3 linked regions of the Pokkaliibacter sp. MBI-7 genome follow. The main gene of each other region encodes a partner of the protein of the gene in region 3 in a complex. Links are inferred from orthologs where the notes say so. Each region holds a gene or a part of one and is shown on either strand. Other genes may lie near its edges. The genes, in order: accB, accC and accD.

Region 1 (4,267 bases), on a different replicon or contig from region 3:
ATTGTGCAATACCTGACGGTCCAGTGCCGGCAAAAGGTCAAACTGCTCAGCCATGGGCAGAAACTCACCAGCGGCCAGCACACCGTGCTCATCCTGCAACCGCACATAGACCTCATGATGCAGTACAACCTTTTTCGCCAAGTACACAGGCTGGTAATAAAGCAGCAGTTCGTCCCGGGCAATAGCCCCTTCAAGGAAGTGGCGCCACTCATTGGCGGAGCGACTATTACTCTGTGAACGACTGATATGACATGCATTCAGCCCCTTCTGCTGCGCTTCCCTCAACGCCACATCAGCTTCGGAGAAGGCTGCGCCCAAATCGAATGTAGTTTGCGGATAGAGATAAACCGCCCCCAGATGCAGCCGATCACGCCACTCAGGTGCAGTAACCGACTCCATACGTGAAACGTGATTGAACAGTTTCTCCACATGGCTGGCAAAATCGTTTTCTGCCAAACCGGGTATGAATACCGCGTAATCTGTCCCGGAACGCCGCGCCAGCAGGGCACCGTCATAGGCTTGCACGCCTTCCTGCAGGCGTAGCGCAATCCTTTTCAGCATGTCATCGCCTGCTTCCCGACCATAGCGGACGTTATGGTCTTCAAGGCCCCGCACCTGTAGCAGCATCAGACCGCCACTGCGCGCCCCTTCTTCGGAAAGGCTCAGCATCAGTCTGATACGCTGATCAAAGGCAGAGCGATTGAGCAACCCCGTCAGGCCATCTTCACTGACCTGCCTACGCAAATGCTCAATCAACCCCAACTGTTCGGAAAATATGCTCTCCAACCGTTTGACCATGCGATTCATGGCGCCGACCAGACTGGACAGCTCACGTGTAGAGGGTTTGATATCGATCGTGCTGAAGCGCCGTTCGGCCCAGGCACTACTGTGCTGTTCCAGCACTTGCAGAGGAGAAATAACAACGCGATTGAGCACCCAGCGCATGATGAGAAACACCACCATCAATGCTGCCAGAAACTGGAAAAACACCTTCTGCAGATAGTCCCAGAGATCGTGATAAGCCTCGGCCGGATGGCTCTGCACTCGCACCATCCCCAGCTGCATCCAGCCGTTGGTCACGTGCGCCTCCGCGATGGGCGCTGGCAGGTCAGCAAAACGCACGAACCAGTCCGGCAGATCATCTACACCACCGCCTGTCTGCTTGACAATCTTTGACTCACCGTTGACATCCAGATACTCGATGCGCTGGTAATAACCGCGATCAAAAACAGCATCAATCATCTGCTGCATGGTGACTTCGTCCTGGGATGCCGCTGAGTTGGTCAGCACAATCCCCAGAGATGTAGCAGCATCCTGAGCATGGGCCTGCAACTGGGCCTGCAGATAACTGCGATAATTCTGCACCGCTGAAAACAGGGTCAAAGCCAACAACGCGAGCATCACCCCGGCCAGGAACGAGAACAGCACATTACGCAAACTCATGGGTTCCTCCTGTTGCTCCCCACTTTCCATCCTCGACCATCTTGATCTCGCTATCCGTCATTACACGCTGCTCTTAGATTAGACTAACTGGCTGACTCGACATTGATCAGCAACCTTACCCCATGTACAGGCGCACAACCGCTCTGAAATGAAATAAAGCTAAATACAGGCACAGCAACTATAGAACACTGCAGCTGACTGCACACCCCTGCGCGACAGACTTACACATCTGCCGTCACCCGGACTGACTTAGCCATTTACGCATAAATACTGTTTCGGAGTTTCTGAGAATACAGTCCTTCTGCTCAATTCCAACCTCGCTCCGTGAGGAAAAGAATAAGAAACTTGCAAGGAAACAGCCAAACATTGAAGTGAAATTAGGCGTAACTAGACTATAAAGATAATTTTCGGCAAACTAGTCCGCCAATTCGCATCGGCCTCGGCCAACGGTGTGACGCAACCTCTGGAGCCCCGGTTCCTGGAGGATGCAGTAGCAATATCTGGTGCAGTTCATTAACCAATATCAGCAATGCTGGCAGACGTCTCTGCTGACCGAAGACTAACAGTCTCCCGTCAGGTACAGGTGATGTTCTCAGGCATGTCAGGAACGGCGAATTTATGGCAAAGATTCTGGTCCTCAACGGTCCCAACCTTAATCTTCTCGGCACACGTGAGCCGGAGGTCTATGGTTACACCACGCTGGCCGATATCCAAGCCATGCTCGAAGCCCAGGCCACAGCCAGCGGCCACAGTCTGGACTTTTTTCAGAGCAATGCCGAACACCTGCTGGTAGAGCGTATTCACCAGGCACGCACGGAAAAGGTCGACTTTGTTCTGATCAATCCGGCGGCTTTCACCCACACCAGTGTTGCCATCCGAGATGCCCTGAGTGGCGTTGCGATTCCCTTTATCGAGGTTCACCTGTCCAACGTGCATAAACGTGAACCCTTCCGTCATCATTCCTATTTTTCCGATGTGGCGGTCGGGGTGATCTGCGGACTGGGTGCTCAAGGTTACTCCCTCGCCCTGCAAGCTGCACTGTCAATGCTGGAGCGGGACTAACGTTCCCTGAATGAGAAAGATGCTCATGGATATCCGTAAAGTAAAAAAACTTATCGAACTGCTGGAAGAATCCGATATCAACGAGATCGAGATTAAAGAAGGCGAGGAGTCGGTACGCATCAGCCGTGTCTCCAACGTAGTACCTGCCGCAGCCTATGCTCCTGCCTACGCGCCCGCGCCAATGCCTATGCAGGCCGCGCCAGTCCAGGCCGCAGCACCTGCACCTGTTGCAGCGCCTGCTGAAACCGGCAAGGCAATTGCTGCAGGCCACATTGTGACCTCTCCCATGGTAGGCACCTTCTATCGCTCACCAGCACCAGGCACCAAGGCATTCGTGGAAGTGGGTTCCAGCGTCAATGTTGGCGACAAGATCTGCATTATCGAAGCCATGAAGATGATGAACCATATCGAAGCAGACAAGGCCGGTACCATTGTGGAAATCCTGGTGGAAGATGGCCAGCCACTTGAGTTCGATCAGCCCCTGTTCGTTATTGCTTAATACACGCTACCGCTAAAGGAAACGCTCATGCTGGAAAAAGTCCTGATTGCGAACCGCGGCGAAATCGCGTTGCGCATTTTGCGAGCCTGTAAAGAGCTGGGCATCAAGACAGTAGCTGTCCATTCCAAAGCCGACCGTGATCTGAAACACGTTCGTCTGGCAGACGAAGCCGTTTGTATTGGCCCGAACTCATCAACGGAAAGCTATCTGAATATTCCTCGCCTGATTGCGGCGGCGGAAATTACCGATGCCTCCGGTATTCACCCCGGTTACGGCTTTCTGGCTGAAAACGCTAACTTCGCCGAAATGGTAGAGAAAAGCGGCTTTGTCTTTATTGGCCCGACCGCCAGTGTCATTCGCCTGATGGGTGACAAGGTTTCTGCCATCAGGGCCATGAAGGAAGCTGGTGTCCCCACCGTTCCCGGCTCCAATGGCCCGCTGCCAGACGACGCTGAGCAAGTGAAAAAGATTGCTCTCGAAATTGGCTACCCTGTCATCATCAAGGCGGCAGCTGGCGGTGGTGGTCGTGGTATGCGCGTTGTGCACGCCGAAGCCGATCTGCTTAGTTCAGTCAGCGTAACCCAGACTGAAGCCAAGGCTGCGTTCGGTGATAGCACGGTGTACATGGAGAAGTTCCTCGAGAACCCACGTCACATTGAAGTGCAGGTACTGGCTGACGGCCAGGGCAACGCCATTCATCTGTATGACCGTGACTGCTCCTTACAGCGTCGTCACCAGAAAGTGCTGGAGGAAGCTCCGGCACCACTGGTAGATGAAACCGCACGCCAGGCTGTTCTGCAGTCCTGTGTGGATGCCTGCATCACCATCGGTTATCGCGGCGCGGGCACCTTCGAGTTTCTCTACGAAGATGGCAACTACTACTTCATCGAGATGAACACACGTGTTCAGGTGGAGCATCCCGTTACCGAGATGATCACTGGCATCGACATCGTCAAGGAACAATTGCGCATTGCCTCCGGCATGCCCTTGTCGTTCCGTCAGGAAGACGTGAAGATCAAGGGCCATGCCTTTGAATGCCGCGTCAACGCAGAAGATCCACGCACTTTCATGCCCTGCCCCGGCCTGGTAAAAACCTACCATGCTGCTGGCGGCTTCGGCGTGCGTGTCGACTCTCACCTGTACAGTGGCTACTCCGTCCCACCCTATTACGATTCGCTGATTGCCAAGCTGATCACTCACGGTGATAACCGTGAAACCGCTCTGGCACGTATGCGAGTTGCACTGGATGAGATGGTTGTTGAC
Region 2 (4,497 bases), on a different replicon or contig from region 3:
CTTTGTTCTGATCAATCCGGCGGCTTTCACCCACACCAGTGTTGCCATCCGAGATGCCCTGAGTGGCGTTGCGATTCCCTTTATCGAGGTTCACCTGTCCAACGTGCATAAACGTGAACCCTTCCGTCATCATTCCTATTTTTCCGATGTGGCGGTCGGGGTGATCTGCGGACTGGGTGCTCAAGGTTACTCCCTCGCCCTGCAAGCTGCACTGTCAATGCTGGAGCGGGACTAACGTTCCCTGAATGAGAAAGATGCTCATGGATATCCGTAAAGTAAAAAAACTTATCGAACTGCTGGAAGAATCCGATATCAACGAGATCGAGATTAAAGAAGGCGAGGAGTCGGTACGCATCAGCCGTGTCTCCAACGTAGTACCTGCCGCAGCCTATGCTCCTGCCTACGCGCCCGCGCCAATGCCTATGCAGGCCGCGCCAGTCCAGGCCGCAGCACCTGCACCTGTTGCAGCGCCTGCTGAAACCGGCAAGGCAATTGCTGCAGGCCACATTGTGACCTCTCCCATGGTAGGCACCTTCTATCGCTCACCAGCACCAGGCACCAAGGCATTCGTGGAAGTGGGTTCCAGCGTCAATGTTGGCGACAAGATCTGCATTATCGAAGCCATGAAGATGATGAACCATATCGAAGCAGACAAGGCCGGTACCATTGTGGAAATCCTGGTGGAAGATGGCCAGCCACTTGAGTTCGATCAGCCCCTGTTCGTTATTGCTTAATACACGCTACCGCTAAAGGAAACGCTCATGCTGGAAAAAGTCCTGATTGCGAACCGCGGCGAAATCGCGTTGCGCATTTTGCGAGCCTGTAAAGAGCTGGGCATCAAGACAGTAGCTGTCCATTCCAAAGCCGACCGTGATCTGAAACACGTTCGTCTGGCAGACGAAGCCGTTTGTATTGGCCCGAACTCATCAACGGAAAGCTATCTGAATATTCCTCGCCTGATTGCGGCGGCGGAAATTACCGATGCCTCCGGTATTCACCCCGGTTACGGCTTTCTGGCTGAAAACGCTAACTTCGCCGAAATGGTAGAGAAAAGCGGCTTTGTCTTTATTGGCCCGACCGCCAGTGTCATTCGCCTGATGGGTGACAAGGTTTCTGCCATCAGGGCCATGAAGGAAGCTGGTGTCCCCACCGTTCCCGGCTCCAATGGCCCGCTGCCAGACGACGCTGAGCAAGTGAAAAAGATTGCTCTCGAAATTGGCTACCCTGTCATCATCAAGGCGGCAGCTGGCGGTGGTGGTCGTGGTATGCGCGTTGTGCACGCCGAAGCCGATCTGCTTAGTTCAGTCAGCGTAACCCAGACTGAAGCCAAGGCTGCGTTCGGTGATAGCACGGTGTACATGGAGAAGTTCCTCGAGAACCCACGTCACATTGAAGTGCAGGTACTGGCTGACGGCCAGGGCAACGCCATTCATCTGTATGACCGTGACTGCTCCTTACAGCGTCGTCACCAGAAAGTGCTGGAGGAAGCTCCGGCACCACTGGTAGATGAAACCGCACGCCAGGCTGTTCTGCAGTCCTGTGTGGATGCCTGCATCACCATCGGTTATCGCGGCGCGGGCACCTTCGAGTTTCTCTACGAAGATGGCAACTACTACTTCATCGAGATGAACACACGTGTTCAGGTGGAGCATCCCGTTACCGAGATGATCACTGGCATCGACATCGTCAAGGAACAATTGCGCATTGCCTCCGGCATGCCCTTGTCGTTCCGTCAGGAAGACGTGAAGATCAAGGGCCATGCCTTTGAATGCCGCGTCAACGCAGAAGATCCACGCACTTTCATGCCCTGCCCCGGCCTGGTAAAAACCTACCATGCTGCTGGCGGCTTCGGCGTGCGTGTCGACTCTCACCTGTACAGTGGCTACTCCGTCCCACCCTATTACGATTCGCTGATTGCCAAGCTGATCACTCACGGTGATAACCGTGAAACCGCTCTGGCACGTATGCGAGTTGCACTGGATGAGATGGTTGTTGACGGCATCAAGACCAACATCCCGCTACACAAGGATCTGGTCCGTGACAGCCAGTTCGCCAAAGGCGGTGTCAACATTCACTACCTTGAGAAGAAGCTGGGCTCAGAACACTGATTCCGGTATTCCCTGGAGCCCCTGGGCTGCTGGCATCATGCTGATGCGCGCTGTCCAGCCTCCCGCCTCTTTGCTACTGCGGTGGCAAAGAGGCTTTTTCTTTTTACAGGAGACTAATCATGTCCTGGCTTCAGATTCGTTTGGAAATCAAACCTGAGCAAGCGGAAGAACTGGAAGATTTGCTACTGGCCGTTGGCGCCGTGTCAGTCACCTTTCAGGACAATGAGGACCAACCTATCTATGAGCCCGAACTGGGATCCACACCACTGTGGAGCAATACCACACTGATTGGCCTGTTCACTGCCGATACGGATATCGAAGAAGCGCTCACTACCCTGCAGTTACACTACCTGGCAGGCCACCCTGGCCAGGAGTTCCCTGCACACAAAGTAGAAATTCTGGAAGACAAAGACTGGGAACGCGCATGGATGGAGCACTTTGAGCCCATTCAGTTTGGTGAGCATTTCTGGGTCTGCCCAAGCTGGAAACCTACGCCGGATCCCGAAGCAGCCAACCTGATTCTCGACCCTGGCTTGGCTTTTGGCACCGGCAGCCACCCCACCACAGCCTTGTGCCTGCGCTGGCTCGCAGCGCAGGACCTGAAAGACAAGGTAGTGATCGATTATGGCTGTGGTTCGGGCATACTCGGCATTGCTGCGCTACTACTGGGAGCACGTATGGTCTATGCCGTGGACATTGATCCACAGGCACTGGAAGCTACCCGCGACAACGCCCAGCGCAATGGTATTCACTCCTCCAGACTGATGACACTGTACCCCGAGCAGATGCCGGAATTGCAGGCTGATGTTGTGGTAGCTAATATTCTCGCAGGCCCGCTGGTCAGCCTTGCACCCACCCTGGCCGCTTTGTGTCATGTTGAAGGAAAGATCGTGCTGTCAGGCATTCTTTCTCATCAGGCAGAAGAGGTCAGTGCCGCCTACCAGCCCTATTACACAATGTCGCCCCCAGTGATTGTGGAAGACTGGGGTCGTCTGGAAGGAATACGCTTCTGAGATGCCACTCTCCCACCTGATTACCCGCTGCCCGGCGTGCCAGACCGCCTTTAAACTGGAACAACGGCAACTGCAGCAGGCCGGGGGGAGAGTCCGTTGCGGCGTCTGCCATCATGTATTCATGGCTGCTCAGCATATGCTAAGCAGCCAGCCAGAACCGACCAGCACCTCTCCCCAACCCAATAGCCGCCCTCCCATCAAGCCTTCGGCAGATCGGCCCAGTCTGCATCACGTCGTGGTGACCCCCAAAACCAGGGAACCTGATGCTGCAGCCACACCCTCGCCGCAAGTCTCAGCACAACCAACACCTGTGCACAATGACAAACACGCCGCATCAGCACAGGCTCAGCCTGCAGCCCCCGCGCGCCCAACGGCGATAGCTAACAGCAAACCAGTGCCGACTCAGCGCCATCAGGAGGCGGCCAAGGCCTCTTCGCACGCAGCGGCGAAGGCCAGTTCAGACACGCCTGCATCAAACAATGCCCAAAGCTCGAGACCAGACGGCGATGTACTGACACTAAGCCCACTACAGGCGCTGGAAAATCTGCATGATGAGGAACATCTGCACTGGCACGAGCCCGCACCCAAACTGAGTAACGGCCTGCTGGCCTGGACACTGCTATTGCTGCTGGCACTCCCTCTGCAATGGATATGGTGGCAGCGTCAGCAGCTAGCCTGGCAGCCCCCCCTTGGGACCTTTATCCAGTGGAGTTGCAGCTCACTGCCCTGCCAGCTGCACCCGCGCAGTGATGTCGACAAAATCAGCAGCACAGCCTTATCCATTCGCGATCATCAGGAATACAGTAATCTGCTGCAGGTCAATCTGACGCTGCTAAATCAGGCGAGTTACAACCAACCTTATCCCGTACTCGGACTGGTATTTTATGACCTGCAGGGACATCCACGCGCACAGCGCTATATCACCTCCACTGACTATCTGGGTGGTGATCTGGAAGACGCCAAGGAAATGCCCATCAACACGCCGGTTAACATCAGCTTTACCCTGCAGGATCCGGGTGCACCCTCGGTAGGATATGCCCTGCACCTCTATGCGGCAGACGCCCGAATTCCCTCTTTCCCACCCAAGCCTGAAAGAGTAGAATAGCCCCCCTTGTTCAGAAACTGCCCACCTGACCCTCATTTTTTGGGGTTTTCAGGCGCTTAGCCAGCCTTATCTATCCGGGAAAAATACGTGTTCAGAATTGGTCCCTATACCATTGATAGCCGGGTCATCCTGGCCCCCATGGCAGGGGTTACCGATCTACCGTTCCGGACTTTGTGCAAGCGTATGGGCGCGGGTTTAGTGGTTTCTGAAATGTTGACGGCCAACCATCACCTCTGGCATTCGCGCAAGTCGCAGCTGCGTATGATTCATC
Region 3 (4,331 bases):
TATTCCTCAGCACAGGCTTTACTGGTAGATGCCTATATGCCGGGTATGCCAGGAGGAACAGGCCTTACTTTTGACTGGCAAGTATTGCCAGATAACGTGGGCAAACCTGTGATTCTGGCGGGTGGCCTGACACCGGATAATATTGGTATCGCGGTACGCGGGGTAAGACCTTATGCCGTCGATGTCAGTGGTGGCGTCGAGTCTGCTCCAGGCAAGAAGGATGCCGCTCTCATTTCTCAATTTGTACAAGGGGTGTTACGTGGTGACGCAAGTTGATCTGAAAGCGTTGGTCAGTCTGCCTGACGAACGAGGACACTTTGGCCCCTATGGTGGGCGCTTTGTGTCTGAGACCCTGATGGCGGCACTGGAAGAGCTTACCGAGACGTATCAGCGTTTGTGGCAAGACCCCGAGTTTATCGCCGAATTTGATCGTGATCTGAAGCATTATGTGGGCCGTCCATCGCCTCTTTATCATGCTGAGCGTTTGTCTCGTGAGCTGGGTGGTGCGCAGATTTACCTGAAGCGGGAAGACCTTAATCACACGGGTGCGCACAAGGTTAACAATACTATTGGCCAGGCCTTATTGGCCAAAAAAATAGGCAAACCTCGTATTATCGCTGAAACAGGAGCTGGCCAACATGGTGTGGCATCTGCAACTGTCGCTGCTCGCCTCGGGCTGGAGTGCGTGGTGTATATGGGCGAGGAAGATATTCGTCGTCAAGCGCTCAACGTTTATCGCATGAAACTGCTGGGTGCCAAGGTGGTACCTGTCACGTCTGGCACGCGCACGTTGAAAGACGCTCTCAATGAAGCCATGCGAGATTGGGTTACCAATGTTGATAGCACCTTCTACATCATTGGTACCGCAGCAGGCCCTCATCCCTATCCGCAAATGGTTCGTGATTTTCAGTCCGTCATCGGCCGCGAAGCCCGTCAGCAATGCCTGGAACAAACCGGTCGTCTGCCAGATGCCCTGGTTGCGTGCGTCGGTGGTGGATCTAATGCCATCGGGCTGTTCTATCCCTTTATCGAGGATGCCAGCGTAAGAATGATTGGTGTCGAGGCGGGCGGACTGGGTCTGGCAACAGGTCAGCACGCCGCTCCGTTGACCGCAGGGCGCCCAGGTGTGCTGCATGGCAACCGCACTTATCTGATGGCTGATGATGCTGGGCAGATTCTGGGTACGCATTCGGTTTCGGCTGGTCTTGATTATCCTGGCGTTGGACCTGAACATGCGTGGCTGAAAGATACCGGTAGAGCTGAATATGTAGCTGCGACCGATGAAGAGGCAATGAATGCATTCCGTATGCTGACTCGCATTGAAGGTATTATGCCGGCCCTTGAGTCAAGCCACGCAGTTGCTCATGCAATCAAGATTGCCCCGACCATGTCTCAGGATCAGATTCTTGTCGTTAACCTGTCGGGTCGTGGCGACAAAGATATTCATACCGTTGCCGGCATTGATGGCATCGAGATCTAAGGAGTAGTAATGAGCCGTATCTCAGGATGTTTCGCTCGCCTCGCAGCGGCGAATCGTAAGGCGCTGATTCCTTACATCACTGCTGGTGATGGTGGCCTGGATCTCACAGTCCCCCTGATGCATGCTCTGGTCGGCGCGGGCGCTGACATTATTGAGCTGGGCGTGCCGTTTTCAGACCCCATGGCAGATGGTCCGGTCATTCAGTTAGCCTGCGAGCGGGCACTGGCACACGGCACTCGTTTGGCAGATGTGCTGGAGATGGTCAAAGCATTTCGTGTTCAGGATGAGGTTACGCCTGTTGTCTTGATGGGATACCTGAATCCTGTCGAAATGATGGGATATAAAGCGTTCGCCGAGCAGGCCGCGACCGCTGGTGTGGATGGCGTTTTGCTGGTCGATATGCCCCCAGAAGAGGCCGATGATGTGCCTGCATTGATGCAGGCTCATGGTCTGGATTTGGTTTTCCTGCTGGCGCCTACCAGCAAGGTTGAGCGAGTTGAGGCAATCGGCAAGGCGGGTTCTGGTTACGTATACTACGTATCACTTAAAGGCGTGACAGGATCAGCCCAGCTGAATACTGCCGAAGTGGCTGAGCGGGTTGGTTTCATTCGCCAGCACGTCAGTCAGCCGGTGGGTGTCGGTTTTGGTATTCGCGATGCCGCATCGGCCAAAGCAGTCGCAGCGGTAGCCGATGGTGTCATCGTGGGAAGTGTACTGGTCAACAAGATGGCCGAGTTGCAGCAGGACAGGGCCGCGTTATTGCAGGAAGTGCCCGCCATATTGCGCAGCATGCGCGAAGCGATGGATGCCTGACTGAGTTAAGAAATGATGCTGGCCGGCGAGCTGTGGACACTGCCAGTGTTTGAAGAGCAATCGCAGTTCGCAAGGTTGGTGCGGAGAATCTATGAGTAACTGGCTAGAAAAAATCGTTCCTTCCCTCGTTCGGGTGCAGCGTAAAACCTCAACCTCTTCTGTACCTGAAGGGTTGTGGAAGAAGTGCCCCAAGTGTGAGGCGGTGCTGTATCGCCCCGAGCTGGAAAAAAATCTGGATGTATGTCCGAAGTGCGATCATCACATGCGTATCAGTGCTCGCCGTCGTCTGGATGTTTTTCTGGATGCGGAAAATCGGGCAGAAATCGGTGCGAATGTTGAGCCCAGTGATCGTCTGAAGTTCAAGGACTCCAAGCGCTATAAGGATCGCCTGGTGGCTGCCCAGAAGGAGACTGGCGAGAAGGATGCACTGATTGCAATGAGCGGCACTCTGGATGGTATGCCGGTTGTTGCGGTAGCCTTTGAGTTCAACTTCATGGGCGGTTCCATGGGGTCAGTGGTAGGTGAACGTTTTGTTCGTGCGGCCCAGCATGCTTTGAAAGAGCGTATTCCCCTGATCTGCTTCGCGGCTTCTGGTGGTGCGCGCATGCAGGAAGCACTGTTCTCTCTTATGCAGATGGCGAAGACCAGTGCCGCACTGGAAAAGCTCAAGCAAAACGGTGTGCCCTATATTTCTGTCATGACTGACCCGGTTTTTGGGGGCGTGTCTGCAAGTCTGGCGATGCTGGGTGATCTGAACGTGGCTGAGCCCAATGCTTTGATTGGTTTCGCCGGCCCCCGTGTTATTGAGCAGACGGTGCGTGAGAAACTGCCAGAAGGATTCCAGCGCAGTGAGTTCCTGCTGAGTCATGGTGCTCTGGACATGATTCTGCACCGCAAACAGATGCGCGAGCGTCTGGGTTCGATTCTGCGTAAATTGAGCCATCTTCCTGAAATCAAGGAAGTTCAGGAAGAAGCAGAGGAATAACAGTGACCGGGGTGAAAGCCTCCGGAGTGCTGTGGTGCTGAGTCTGGCACCCTAATGTCGCCGACTTTCCGTTGATCCGATCAGGGTTGATGGAGTCGGCGTTATTTTTGTTAACGTACAGAAACTCTTGCCGGGAAGATAATTGGCTTTGGCAGGGGTTATCCCGGTGGATTCAATAATGACACAGCGCACACTTAATGACTGGTTGGCCTGGATGGAGCAACAGCACCCATCAGCGATAGATCTGGGTCTGGATCGGGTACAGAAGGTGTGGCAAGCATTGGGGGCACCGCAGCCTGCCAAAAAGGTGGTTGTGGTTGGCGGCACCAATGGCAAGGGCTCAACCTTAACCTATATCAGTCAGCTGGCTATGACTGCAGGCTGGAAAACAGGCACTTATACCTCACCTCATTTCCTGCGTTACAACGAGCGTGTCGCGATTGAAGGCAAGAGTGTAACTGATGAGCAGCTGTGCGCGGTGTTTGAGCGCATTGAGGCCTGTCAAACAGCGCTGTCGCAGCAGGGCGAGGTGATCTCGCTCACCTATTTTGAGTTTGGAACCCTCGCTGCGTTACTGCTGCTGGCAGGCGCGAACCTGGATCTGGCGGTGCTGGAAGTCGGGCTTGGTGGCCGCCTCGATGCGGTCAATATCGTCAGTGGTGATGTCGCCATCGTGACGTCAGTGGATCTGGATCACACAGACTGGCTGGGCAGTGATCGTGAAGCTATCGGCTTTGAGAAGGCAGGTATATTCCGGCCAGATCGCCTGGCGCTGTGTGCTGAGCCTGATGTGCCGCAGTCTCTGGCTGAGCATGCACAGACAATTGCAGCTCGTCTGATGAAAATCGGTGAATCTTTTGGTATCGATGAGGGCAATGGTGATTATCGTTGTTACGGACAGCTACCGGATGGTCGGCCCTGGTATGTGGATCACATCCCGGCTCCTCAGCTACCGGTCAGAAACATGGCTCCGGCCTTGCAAGCGGTAAAATGGCTTGGCATTGAGCTGACTGATGAACAGTGTCGCCATGCTCTGAGTCATGCGACCCTGAC

The links.
Region 1: the proteins of accD (region 3) and accB are in contact, whole or in part, in a solved structure (PDB 8UXZ), measured with the Escherichia coli proteins. The link is inferred for Pokkaliibacter sp. MBI-7 from one-to-one orthologs.
Region 2: the proteins of accD (region 3) and accC are in contact, whole or in part, in a solved structure (PDB 8UXZ), measured with the Escherichia coli proteins. The link is inferred for Pokkaliibacter sp. MBI-7 from one-to-one orthologs.

What each region holds. Positions count from the first base shown.
Region 1 is NZ_JARVTG010000001.1:1,096,275-1,100,541, forward strand. What follows is about bases 1,564-4,267. They hold accB (acetyl-CoA carboxylase biotin carboxyl carrier protein), read left to right. Parts: upstream 1,564-2,530; coding sequence 2,531-3,004; downstream 3,005-4,267. Other genes in these bases: aroQ (type II 3-dehydroquinate dehydratase), read left to right, coding at 2,062-2,505; accC (acetyl-CoA carboxylase biotin carboxylase subunit), read left to right, coding at 3,032-4,267. Also shown: QCD60_RS04875 (EAL domain-containing protein), read right to left, coding at 1-1,443. UniProt on the Escherichia coli protein: This protein is a component of the acetyl coenzyme A carboxylase complex; first, biotin carboxylase catalyzes the carboxylation of the carrier protein and then the transcarboxylase transfers the carboxyl group to form malonyl-CoA.
Region 2 is NZ_JARVTG010000001.1:1,098,545-1,103,041, forward strand. The notes cover bases 1-2,934. They hold accC (acetyl-CoA carboxylase biotin carboxylase subunit), read left to right. Parts: upstream 1-761; coding sequence 762-2,108; downstream 2,109-2,934. Other genes in these bases: aroQ (type II 3-dehydroquinate dehydratase), read left to right, coding at 1-235; accB (acetyl-CoA carboxylase biotin carboxyl carrier protein), read left to right, coding at 261-734; prmA (50S ribosomal protein L11 methyltransferase), read left to right, coding at 2,228-2,934. In the rest of the region: more of prmA, read left to right, coding at 2,935-3,121; QCD60_RS04900 (zinc-ribbon and DUF3426 domain-containing protein), read left to right, coding at 3,123-4,226; tRNA dihydrouridine synthase DusB, read left to right, coding at 4,314-4,497. UniProt on the Escherichia coli protein: This protein is a component of the acetyl coenzyme A carboxylase complex; first, biotin carboxylase catalyzes the carboxylation of the carrier protein and then the transcarboxylase transfers the carboxyl group to form malonyl-CoA.
Region 3 is NZ_JARVTG010000002.1:391,031-395,361, forward strand. The notes cover bases 1,564-4,331. They hold accD (acetyl-CoA carboxylase, carboxyltransferase subunit beta), read left to right. Parts: upstream 1,564-2,384; coding sequence 2,385-3,278; downstream 3,279-4,331. Other genes in these bases: trpA (tryptophan synthase subunit alpha), read left to right, coding at 1,564-2,293; folC (bifunctional tetrahydrofolate synthase/dihydrofolate synthase), read left to right, coding at 3,457-4,331. In the rest of the region: QCD60_RS21435 (phosphoribosylanthranilate isomerase), read left to right, coding at 1-276; trpB (tryptophan synthase subunit beta), read left to right, coding at 260-1,480; more of trpA, read left to right, coding at 1,490-1,563.